2 regions of the Clostridium cellulovorans 743B genome follow, and region 1 is predicted to be linked to the other one. Evidence: riboswitches for the same ligand, from Rfam matches in the RefSeq annotation. Region 1 holds a riboswitch; the other holds the start of a gene.
The links. Region 1 has a riboswitch for thiamine pyrophosphate ahead of thiT (energy-coupled thiamine transporter ThiT). Riboswitches for the same ligand answer to the same signal wherever they lie in the genome.
Positions count from the first base shown of each region.

Region 2: another riboswitch for thiamine pyrophosphate. It lies ahead of thiS (sulfur carrier protein ThiS); the one in region 1 lies ahead of thiT (energy-coupled thiamine transporter ThiT).

Region 1 is NC_014393.1:174,783-181,062, forward strand. Features, by position in the region: gene CLOCEL_RS00670 (DNA polymerase III subunit delta') at 1-543, shown strand, start outside; gene CLOCEL_RS00675 (PSP1 domain-containing protein) at 545-1,453, shown strand; gene CLOCEL_RS00680 (heavy-metal-associated domain-containing protein) at 1,465-1,668, shown strand; gene CLOCEL_RS00685 (DUF362 domain-containing protein) at 1,756-1,926, shown strand; TPP riboswitch at 2,338-2,436, shown strand; gene thiT (energy-coupled thiamine transporter ThiT) at 2,544-3,233, shown strand; gene CLOCEL_RS00695 (tRNA1(Val) (adenine(37)-N6)-methyltransferase) at 3,386-4,120, shown strand; gene rsmI (16S rRNA (cytidine(1402)-2'-O)-methyltransferase) at 4,231-5,076, shown strand; gene CLOCEL_RS00705 (C40 family peptidase) at 5,306-6,280, shown strand, end outside.
Region 2 is NC_014393.1:852,747-859,026, forward strand. Features, by position in the region: gene CLOCEL_RS03490 (GNAT family N-acetyltransferase) at 1-368, shown strand, start outside; gene thiE (thiamine phosphate synthase) at 495-1,148, opposite strand; gene CLOCEL_RS23650 (hypothetical protein) at 1,203-1,337, opposite strand; gene thiF (sulfur carrier protein ThiS adenylyltransferase ThiF) at 1,439-2,050, opposite strand; gene thiH (2-iminoacetate synthase ThiH) at 2,050-3,159, opposite strand; gene CLOCEL_RS03510 (thiazole synthase) at 3,305-4,075, opposite strand; gene thiS (sulfur carrier protein ThiS) at 4,270-4,470, opposite strand; TPP riboswitch at 4,789-4,888, opposite strand; gene CLOCEL_RS03520 (DUF4363 family protein) at 4,954-5,334, opposite strand; gene CLOCEL_RS03525 (DUF421 domain-containing protein) at 5,352-6,083, opposite strand; gene CLOCEL_RS03530 (nucleoside kinase) at 6,239-6,280, shown strand, end outside.

The sequences.
Region 1 (6,280 bases):
GAAAAGATTTTGGATACTATAAAATCTAGATGTCAAATTCATAGATTGAGAAGATTATCCTATGAAGAGATGAAGCTGTTTCTAAGTAAGAATTATAAAAATATCAAAGCAGAGGAGATGAAACCGCTTATTGCCTTTAGTGATGGTATACCTGGTCGTGTAGAAAAATATTTTACTGACGATGCCTTTAGAAATATACGCAATATTACCATGGAAATACTAATTTCTATAACAGGGAAAGAGGTTTACGAATTATTAAAGTATGAAGAACAGCTTATGAAGTATAAGAATTATTGGCAAGATGTTTTAAGTTCGTTTATTTCATATGTTAGAGATGCTTTGATATATAAAGAAACTGGAGATGAGCAATATATTATTAATATTGATAAGATAGATGAAATAAAAATAATTACAGATAGTTTTTCATATAACAAGTTAAACAAAATCATTGATACCATAAGTTACGTAAAGGATAATATGCAGAGCAATGTTAATCCATCAGTGACCTTTGATATGATGCTTTTGAAATTTCAGGAGGTTTAACATGATTGAAGTAGTGGGAGTCCGCTTTAAAAAGGCAGGAAAAGTTTACTATTTCTCCCCCGGGGATCTTGATATAAAAGAGGGGGATGATGTAATAGTTGAAACAGCTCGTGGCCTTGAGTTTGGAAATTGTATAATAGGACATAGAGAAGTTAGTGAGGAAGATATAATTAGTCCTTTGAAATCAGTAGTTAGAGTGGCTACACCAGAGGACGTTATAAAATATGAAGAAAATAAGAAAGCAGAGGAAGAAGCTTTTGGTATATGCTTAGAAAAAATAGATAAGCATGAATTAGTTATGAAGCTTATAGATGTAGAGTATACTTTCGATAATAATAAAATAATATTCTATTTTACTGCTGAAGGAAGAGTTGACTTTAGAGAATTAGTAAAAGATCTTGCTACGATTTTTAGGACTAGAATAGAACTTAGACAAATTGGAGTAAGGGATGAAGCTAAAATGCTTGGAGGGGTTGGACCTTGTGGCAGACCTCTTTGTTGTACAACTTTCCTTGGAGATTTTGCGCCAGTATCTATAAAAATGGCAAAGGAGCAGAATTTATCGCTGAATCCATCTAAAATATCAGGAATATGTGGAAGACTTATGTGTTGTTTAAATTATGAGCAAGAAACATATGAAAAGACAAGAAGGATAATGCCAACAGTTGGATCTATAGTTGAGACTGCTGAAGGTAGAGGTGAGATAATTTCAAGCAGTATAGTTAAAGAGAAGGTTACAATAAAGGTAACACCACCAGAAGGTGAATGGTATCTTTTAGAGGCTCCTATTGTAGGATTGAAACTTATATCAGGCTCTTATGAAGGAACTGTTGACGAGAAGGATATTAAGCTTGAAGTTGAAGATGCCGCCGATGTAAAAGTTATTAAAGAATTATTTAAGACTGACTAGGGGGAAGCAATGTGAAGGCAGTATTAAAAATTAGTAATTTAAATACCTCAAAGGATATCAATGCTGTAAAAAGTGCCATAATTTCTAACGAAGGTATTATGGCATGTCAGATATCCAAAAGTACTGGGGATGTTAATATCGTATATGATCAATACTTCACATCTATAGATGAAATAATTGAAAGTATAGAAAATGCTGGTTATATTGTGATATAAAAAATGTTGAATTATTCTCGAACTATGTTAAAATAGTTCTTGTATTAGTTAGAAAGTAACCCAATTATCAAGGAGGTGTATTTTATAATGGCATACGTAATTAATGATTCATGTATCAGCTGTGGAGCATGTGCTTCTGAATGTCCAGTTAGTGCTATAAACCAAGGTGATGCACAATACGAAATCAACGATAGTTCTTGTATCGATTGCGGAAACTGTGCAAATGTTTGCCCAGTTGGAGCTCCAGTTCAAGGCTAATATTTACATGAAAAGATCACTTTTTAGTGGTCTTTTTTTGTACAAGCTCTATATTTTTAACTTTATTTACCTATAGGAATAGGTATTTACAATCGGTTTTCAAGTTATCTAAGAAGTTGTCTAAATTAAATACATATACGTCTTACTGAAGCTAATGCAGCTTTTTTATAGGTTATATGGATTTTATGTAGAAGTATTATTAGGACTTATATATAAAGTTCCAATTAAAAGCCTAGATTAATTCCATAAGTGGTATGTTCATTTAATTCAGGGGTATAATTAGAAACCATATATTAAATTTGTAATAAGTATGATTATTAGAGTGAAAATTATAGAATTTTTTACAAGGTGATATATGTTGACTATAGAGATGCCATGGAATACAATGATAATAATAAACATAATATAATAAATTAACGCTAGGGGTGCCTTTGGCTGAGAAATGATTTATCATTAACCCTTATACCTGATCTGGTTAGTACCAGCGTAGGAAAGCTATATTTGCCTAGTAGCTACGTTATCCTATGGACGTAGTTTTTTTATGTTTAAAATACAAATTAAATTAGTGTAAGGGTTTGAATGCTCTTATAACTATATATAAAAAGGAGGAAGTAGTTATGGAGATGTTGAATGTTTTAGGTTTTTTTGAAATCTCAAAGACGTTGCAAGATATCATAGAGGATCCAGGCAAGATTATAGAAAATCTTAAGTTAATTGCAAAGTCCCCTGTGGTTTTAATTACGTTATTAGGAATAATTGTTCTTATTGTTTTACTTACTAAGGTAAGAAAGGTTAAATTTGATTCTAAGGTTATTACATATGTAGCGGTGGCAGTAGCTTTATCTGCAATCCTTTCATTTATTAAGATTTATAAGTTACCTATGGGAGGTAGTGTAACCTTAGGAAGCATGATTCCTATATTGATATTAGCTTTCGCTTACGGGTCAGAGGTTGGTTTTATAGCAGGTTTGGTTTTAGGCCTTGTAAACTTAGTTATAGATCCATATATACTGCATCCTGTACAAGTTTTATTTGATTACATATTGCCGTTTATGATTTTAGGTATAGCTGGTTATTTTAAGAATAAGCAGTTAGGAATTGTAGCAGCTGTTGTAGGCCGATTTATATTCCACTTCTTATCAGGAGTTATATTCTTTGCAGAATACGCGGGAGATATGAATCCATATATATATTCAATATTATATAATGGAACCTATTTAGTTCCAGAAATGATAATATCCATAGTTATTATTTCAGTAGTGCCTATTGAAAGAATTTTTCATAAGAGAAAAAGTAAGTATGCATAGATAAAGCACATAAATTATAAAAGGCCTAGTATTTTGAGAAATTAATTGTTCTGAAAGTACTGGGTTTTTTGCTGTCTATACTCTAATGCAATTAAAAAAACTTTGTGTTAGAATAATACAAGTGATGAGATGAAACGTGAGAGGTAATAAATATGGATTTTTTGAAAGCTGATGAGACTTTGGATGATTTGCAATTAAAGGATATACAAGTAATACAGAAGAAGGACGCATTTAGATTCGGTGTAGATGCAGTATTGCTTGCAAACTTTGCTAATGTTAAAAGAAGTCATAGAGTTATAGATTTATGTACGGGTACTGGGATAATTCCTTTTATACTAGCAGGAAAAACAGAGAGCAATTCTATAGTAGGAATTGAGATTCAAGATGAATTCGTTGAAATGGCAGATAGGACTGTGGAATATAATAAGTTGCAAGAGCGAGTAAGTTTTCATTGTAGGGACTTAAAGGACTTAGCTTTTTTAAAAACCTTAGGGTTAGTAGATGTGGTAACAGTTAATCCACCGTATAAGCTCCAAAACTCGGGGTTAATTAATCCTAATGATAAGAATGCTATTGCTAGGCATGAGATCCTTTGTACATTAGAAGACGTTATAATCGCCTCTAAGGCAGTTTTAAAGGATAATGGAAGACTATACATGGTTCATAGACCAGATAGGCTTGCAGATATATTCTGTCTAATGAGAAAACATAATATAGAACCAAAGAGAGTTAGAATGGTTCATCCTTCAGTTGGGAAAGCTCCTAATATAGTGTTAGTGGAAGGACAGAAATTTGGTGGTGCATTCTTAAAGTGGGATACACCTTTATATGTCCATGAGGAAGATGGAAGCTACACTAGAGAAATAGATGAGATATATGGTAGGTAATACTGGTGGTTTATAAGCGAAAGTTATATAAAATCATAAGTGAAAATTATATAAGAAAAAAATCATAATATTCGAGTAGAAATAATAGATTTTTAAGGTAGGATTAAAGTATGAGTGGTAAGTTATATATAGTAGGAACCCCTATTGGAAATTTAAGAGATATAACCATAAGAGCATTGGATACCTTAAAGGAGTGCGATATGGTTGCAGCAGAGGATACTAGGGTGACTCTTAAGCTTTTAAATCATTTTGAGATTAAAAAGCCTTTGATTAGTTATCATAAGTATAATGAGAAGGATAAAAGTGCTGACATATTAGAACTTGTTAAAGAAGGTAAGAATATAGCATTGGTTAGTGATGCAGGAATGCCAGGGATTTCAGACCCAGGCTCTATCTTGATTGAAAGAGCAGTGGCTGAAGATGTGCCTTTTGAGGTTATTCCAGGAGCTACAGCGGTTATAACAGCCTTGGTTTATTCAGCATTAGATACAACAAGCTTTACCTTTAGAGGATTTTTCCCAAGGGAGAATAAAGAAAGAGAAGCATTATTTGCTGATATAGAGAATTATAAGGATACTTTAATTTTTTATGAATCTCCATATAGAATAGTGCAAACACTTCAATATATCAAAGATAGATTAGGAAACCGTAGAATAGCTATATGTAGAGAAATAACTAAGCTATATGAAAGTATCTTTAGAGGAACTGTAGAAGAAGCCTATGAATTCTTTAATGAGAATTCTCCAAAAGGGGAATTTGTATTAGTTTTAGAAGGAAAGACCTTAGAAGAGATAGATAGGGAAGAAAGAGCTACTTGGGAACATATGACCATAGAGGATCATATTGTCATGGAGATGAAGCAAGGTCATAGTAAAAAAGAGGCTATAAAGCTTGTTGCTAAGGCAAGGGGTATGGCGAAGAATGATGTCTACAAATATTCAATAGATATAGATTAAATATGGCGGATGAGGCCTTTGTTTTAGCGGGGTTGTGGAAATTGGGTAGAATAAAGCAAAAAAAAGGAGTATTTAAGTAGAATTATAAGATAATCCGGCGTAATCCTATTAGAGACTTATGTATCCGTTGTCATAAAATTTTAAATCTGCTATAATAAAATAAGCTAAAGTTACGAAAAAATAAGGTTTGAGAAAAAGTTATACGGAAGAGTGAGGGGAGAACGAGAATATGAATAAGCGCATTGCACAATTATTAGTGGCTGTTGGTTTAGTTATAAGCATAACATTACCATCAGTTAGTACATATGCTGTCCCAACTGAAGCAGAGGTACAAGCTAGCCAAGCACAAGTTGATGAAGCAAGAGCGAAGGTTGAAGCTGCTGAGAAAAAAGTTGCGGAAATAACAACTGAGATTCAAAAATATGATCAGAAAATTACTGATCTAGTTATTAAAAAACAAGAAACAACTGAAAATATAGGAAATACAGAAGCGGATATAAAGAAAACAGAGGAAGATATTAAAGCTAAGCAACAGGAAGTCGATGAAAACCAAAAGCGTTTTGAAGAAAGAATGAAAGCTTTGTACAAGCGTGGGGGTCAAAATATCATCGAAATTTTATTTGACTCTAAAAACTTAGGTGAATTAATAGGAAAAATTGAAGGCGCTAAGAAGATTGCTGATCACGATAAAAAGCTACTTGCAGATTTAGAAGCGCAAAAGCAAGAACTTAAAGATAAGAGTGAAGATTTAGAGACAAAGAAAAAAGAGCTTGTTGATTTACAACAACAACAACAACAATCAATAGACCAAGTGAATGCAGAAAAAGCGAAGCAACAACCATTATTGGCTCAAGCTGAAGCTCAACGTGCAGAGGTACAAGCACTATTAAATTCTAGTGAAGGTGCATATGCAATTATTAAAGCAGAATATGATGAAATGGAACAAAAGTTAACACAAGGAACTGGTAATAGCAGCACAACTGGGGCTGGTGTATCTGTTGAACCATCAAGAGGTGAAATTTTATATTCTGGCGATGTAGGAGCTTTACTAAGAGAAGCAGAAAGACTTAGAGAAAAAGGTATTTATTATGCAGATGCTGGTACGACAGAGGAAGGATTTGATTGCTCAGGGTTCGTACAATATGTATATAGGCAATGTGGGTATAATATAACTAGAACAACATATACTCAAATAAAAGATGGA
Region 2 (6,280 bases), 680 kb from region 1:
AGAATATTATCCAAAAAGCAATAGATGGAAGTAATTTATTATTAGTTGCAGAAAATGATACAGAGATTGTTGGTTTTATTTCTGTACAGAGAGGTCTACCTAATAGAATTAAGCATACAGCATATATTGTTGTTGGCATACGAAAGGCTTTTCAAGGAAAAGGGATTGGCAGTGAGTTCTTCAAAAGATTAGATTTATGGGCGCGACAAAATAGTATAACAAGACTTGAATTAACAGTGATGAGTCCTAATATAATTGCTAAACATCTGTATGAGAAATATGGCTTCGTTGTTGAAGGTATAAAAAAGAATTCTATGTTTGTTGATGGGGAATATGTAGATGAATTTTATATGGCGAAATTATTATAATTAAGAACAGAATATACATTCTCAGTTATATTGCAATGTTTATAAAATATGCAATATGTACCCTATAGGATAAGGCTTTAATAAAAGTTTGTCTTATAGGGTACTTTTATGAGTTTAAAAATATTCTTAGAACATTTTGTATAGATTTTTAATTGTTAAAGGAATATCTTCAGCAGCAGTTATTTCTGTTACTAATGAAATTGTTTTTGCGCCATGCTCGATGACAGAAGTTAAATTATGTGCCTTTATTCCGCCGATAGCAACGAAAGGTAAGTCAATGTTTTTAACAACGTAATCTAAATAAGTAAGTCCTACAGGGTCACATACATTCTTTTTAGTTTTCGTCGGAAAGATAGGACCAACACCTATATAATCGGCACCAACAGCAATAGCATCAAGGGCTTGACTAGGTTCATGGGTAGATAAACCTAGAATCATATCAGCCCCAACGTATCTACGAACATCGTCAACTGGAAGATCTGTTTGTCCAACATGGATACCATCAGCTTCTACCATCATTGCTATTTCAACATCATCATCTACAATAAATGTACAATCAGCTGCTTTAGTTAAATTTCTTATCGCTAGGCATTGGCTGTATTTTTCACGAGCTGTTTTATCCTTAGCTCGGTATTGTATAATTCTGATGCCAGAAGCAAGCATCTCTTCTACTACTTCGATATTACTTCTTCCTCTTGAACTGTCTTCATCAGTTATGCAATAAATACCGCCTTCTCTTAAGTTATAAATTCCTCTTTCATAGCTTTCTCTTGAAGCCATATTATATCTCCTTTCATTTTCCACGGTGAATTAGAATCGCAGAATTATGATATTTTATTTAAAGATATATAAGTTACTTGTCTTATTTTCATAAGCATCACTAATACTTTTAATATTCCATGGATGTATTTCATTAGGCAAAGTGTCTTTTTCAAAGAAACTTATCTTTTGGATTTCATTTTCGCACATAATATTCTGTTGCTTTCATCAAAAACAGCAGCAAAAACACCTACCTTTGGCATATTTATTCCTTCTTTCATTAATGAAATATAACAAGTATTTTTAAGAAGTTAAGCTATATTAATTAAGTATTCTAAAACAATATCAGCTTGTTTAGCTGCGGCTACTAGAACTCTTGGACAAAGTGGTGGATTGTCTGAAGAAAGCTCTGTCTTAAAATCACCTATTATATAAAACTTATCATGAATTTTTCTTGTTACTATATTATCGCTATTTCCATAACCAGCAAGCCCAGAAACTGCTACAAGTAGTTTGTCAGAATTATAATATTTCTCGCATATCAAAGCCTTGAATTCACTTTTATCAAAGGCTTCGATAACTACATCACAATCTTTAAAAGCATCATCTACGTTATGAGAAGTGATTTTTTCGCATACTGCTTCAAAATTAAGTTCTGGATTAATCATTGAAAGATTATCCTTTAATGCATTAACCTTCTCTTTGCCTATTTGTGATATAAAATAAAACTGTCTGTTAAGATTGCTAGCAGAAACTATGTCAAAGTCATAGATTTTAAAGTTCTTTAGTCCGCTACGAACAAGGCATAAAGCAACGTTAGAGCCAAGACCACCAGCACCAGCGATACCAATTTTAAATTTTTGAAGTTTTTCTAGAGCTTCTTGATTTATGTATGAACTTACGCCTTTTTCAAATGTATTCATTATATCAGCACTTCCCAGTCTTTTAGAATTGGTTGATATCCTCGATTAATGATGACCTTTGAGAATTCTTCAAGTCCTCTGTCATCGCTTATTTCAAATTGAGGAACACTTTCTTCTTCCTTAACAGCATGACCACCAACTTCTGTTATAGAACCAGCAGACATCTTTGTAACACCGAGTCCGATTATATTCTCTCTAAAGCTTGGGGTCTCTCTTGTAGAAATAGTGATTCCACAGCGTGGCATAAAAATTCTAAGAGCTGTCATAGCTTGAACAAGAGACTTATCATCTACACCTTTAGGCATAAAGGGGTTGCCGGCATGTGGGCGTATTCTTGGAAGTGATATAGCTATATCAGTGCCAGGATAATTATCTTGAAGATATTTTCCGTGTAGTCCTGTGAAAAAACTTTCCTTTTGCCAAGAATCAAGTCCAAGTAATGCTCCAATATTTACGTTATGCATTTTTGCTTTGCAAGCTCTTTCAGGAGCATCAAGTCTAAAATGATAATCGCTCTTTGGACCTTTTGGATGTAGTTTAGGATATAAATCTTCATTATAGACTTCTTGGAACATGGTGAAGCTATCAACACCAGCAGCAACAAGTTCTTCATATTCTTCTATAGTAAGAGAATATACCTCCACAGCAATTGAATGAAGATATTTCTTTAAAACTCTTGCACAGTCTGCGATATAAGAAACTGGAGTAACTGCTCTAGCATCACCAGTGAGGATTACTACATGTCCAAAACCTTCCTCGCTAATAGCTTTACCTTCAATTTCTACTTCCTCTAGGCTTAATTTCTTTCTTGGTATATGGTTGCTAGTATTAAAACCACAATATACACAATGGTTTGTACATATATTAGAAAGATATAAAGGTGTAAAGATATTTATAGTTTTACCAAAGTTGCTAGTTGTAAGACGGTTTGCCTTTTGTGCCATTGCTTCTAGGTGAGCTGAAGCTTTTGCTGATAAGAGTGTAAGATAATCAAGTTCCGTAGGAAATTCTGCATTTATAGAACGAATTACATCATTATCAGTAACTTTTTCAAAAAAGCTATCAAAATCAAAATCTTTATAGGTAAGATATTTATTATAAAAACTCATTAATAATCCTTCTTTCTGAAACTCTTGTATTAAGAGATACAAGTTCCAATAAAGAAACTACATTTTTATATAAGGTATAGTGTAGAAACTTAAGTGGAGCTTATATAACTAAAGAATCTCAAAGTAATTTTCTATATAGAATTCTTTAGTCAAGGAAACCAGTCAGTGGTGTAGAAGCTTCAGCATAATCGCTAACAATACCAGGCTTAGATAGGTAAGCAGCTCTACCAGCCTGAACAGCAAATCCAAAAGCTTTAGCCATTAATACAGGATTACTAGCAGTTGCTACTGCAGTGTTCACTAAAACAGCAGAGGCACCTAGTTCCATAGCTTCAGCAGCTTCGGAAGGCTTACCAATCCCAGCATCAACTATTATTGGAAGATCTATTTCTTCTATAAGAATTTTTACTAGCTCTTTAGTTTTTAAGCCTTTATTAGTACCAATAGGAGCTCCAAGTGGCATTATTGCTGCAGCACCTGCATCTCTCATTGATCTTGCAGCATATAAATCTGGGCACATATAAGGAAGAACTATAAAGCCGTCCTTTGCAAGAATTTCTGTTGCTTTTGCTGTTTCATAATTATCTGGTAGAAGGTACTTATTATCAGAAATAACTTCAATCTTAACCCAATTTCCACCACCAGCTGCTCTTGAAAGCTGAGCTATTCTTACAGCTTCTTCTGCATTTCTTGCACCATGGGTATTAGGCATTAATATACATTCTTTTGGAATGTAATTTATCATGTTTTTATCTGGGTTATTAAAATCTATACGGCGAAGAGCAGCAGTAACAACATGAGCACCAGAAACTTTTATTACATCTGGAATTAACGATTCATCAGCGAATTTTCCTGTACCTAAAAATAATCTGCTATTTACTGTTTGTCCTCCAATTATTAATTTATCTTCAATCATTATTAAAACCTCCAATGTTAATCTAGTGTACTACTTGCAAACCTAATGTGTATTTGATTTACACAAGGACTATATAGCCCGTACTTTTTGATTATTTTTCTTATTTTTAATAAAAAATAATACATGGTAAAGTAGAAATTTCCAATATAGAAAGTTTCTAGTTTAAGTTAATGGTATTATTATGAGAAAATATATCAGCCGCCACCAACAAAACGAAGCACTTCAATTGAGTCATTTTCTTTTAGGATTAATGTATTCCAAGAATCTTTAGGAGCGATAGATTTGTTTAATTCTACAATTACTTGTGCTGGGTTTATATTATGGACTTCAAGAATTTCATATACTGAAATATTTGAAGCAACATCTATGGAGTTTCCGTTTAATACAACATTCATAAAAACACCTCCTTATTTCTTTTATGATAAATATATATAAATAATAACAATGCAAACTTGAGTTATATAAGTTCCAACAATGTTTATACATTGTAAATCATGTAATGTGGATAGAATTAGTGTAGAGTTTTTATTGGAACATATAGATTTAAGACTTGATTATTGTTTGCAAAGCCTAGTAGATTAGTGTAATTTAAATAAAAAAGCGGTATAGAACTTGCACTAAAACTTCCTTAAATGGAATCTAATACAATCATATACCGCGAGAACATTCTGGGCAAACAAAAAAGCTTACCCGGAATGAGTAAACTCCTATGCAAAATATGCATGTAGCTTCCCTCCGGCGGTATTAACCGCTTCAGGTTCAAAGAGTTGAGGATAAACCTCTCTCAGCCTTTTGGCACCCCTAGCCTAAAATTATTTAATTACTATTACGAGAACATTATAAACCTAAAGTAAGTATATGTAAAGTCACTATCAAAACTAAAAAATGCCTTGAAAAGAAAGTTCTTCTTGGTGAATCACTTTCATAAACAGCATTTTTATAGATTCTAAGGACGGAGAACATTCTTCTTTAACATAGTTTTTCATGTATCCTTTAAGTTTCACCATTTCATAAGTTATTGCATCAGTATCATTATGATTTACAAAGAACGTTACAAACTTTAGGTGTTTCTGCCAATGTTCTATTAGGTCATCAGTTTCTTTTATAGCTTCTTCCCACTGATTATCGTCAACTAATTTATCAATTTTATCAGTAGCTTCAATGAGATGGAGATTTATATAATGAAGATAATTATTTATAAAATATATACTTACAAGCATTAAGGCGAATAATCCTAAGGAGGTTATTAAGTTTTTCATGAAAAATCACCTCTATTTTATTGCTTTTTTCCTTTATTCTTATTGCTTTTTTCTTGGTTATTATTTTGTTTTTTAGAATCATTTTTTCCTTGGATATATAGTTCACCCTGGCAATCTAGTAAGGCTAAGATGATGTCTTTAATATCTTTATGACCTTGTTTCTGAATGGTGTTTATAAGCCACTTTTCGTCCTTTTCAGCAAGCTTTAAATTATATTCCCTAATTTTGCCATCGACCACCAGGGTTAAAGGCAAGGTATCTTGGGTACAATGGATGTTCATATCCTTTTTTGTTGGCGGAGTAAGTTCAGTTTTCGGGATAATAGAAAGTTCACCACAAGTTTCTAATATAGCAAATTCTATATCTTCTATGTTAAAGTAGCCTTCAAGCCTTAATTCTTCTAAAAGATCATCTATGTTAAATTTTTGTTTTTTCATTTCTTCAAAATCTATATAACCATTTTTAATTAAGATGCTTGGATGACTTGAAAAAAGAATTCGAGTCTTTTCAAATTTCATTTGAATAAAGGAAATCATTACCTCAAGGAGAATTAAGGTAATAATGGGTATAATACCGTATAAAAGTGGTATTTTGGAATCAACTATAGGAAGCGATGCAAGTTCTGATACTATTATGGTAACAACTAATTCAAAGGGTTGTAACTCGCCAATTTGCCGTTTCCCCATAAGACGCATAGTAAATATTATGAGAAAAAATGTGATAATTGTTCTTATTATTGTTGTATACATAAAAAAACTCCTTGATTGTTTGTATATTTTATATTTTTCTCAATATTTTTAAAATTATGATAAGTTTCAAGGCAAAATCACGTATAATAATAGTAACAGTAATAATTAGACAGAAGATTGGAATAAATGCGGTAAGCGAAGGGAAGTGTATTTACATGATAAAGATTAACTTAAACGGAAAAACTATTGATATCGAG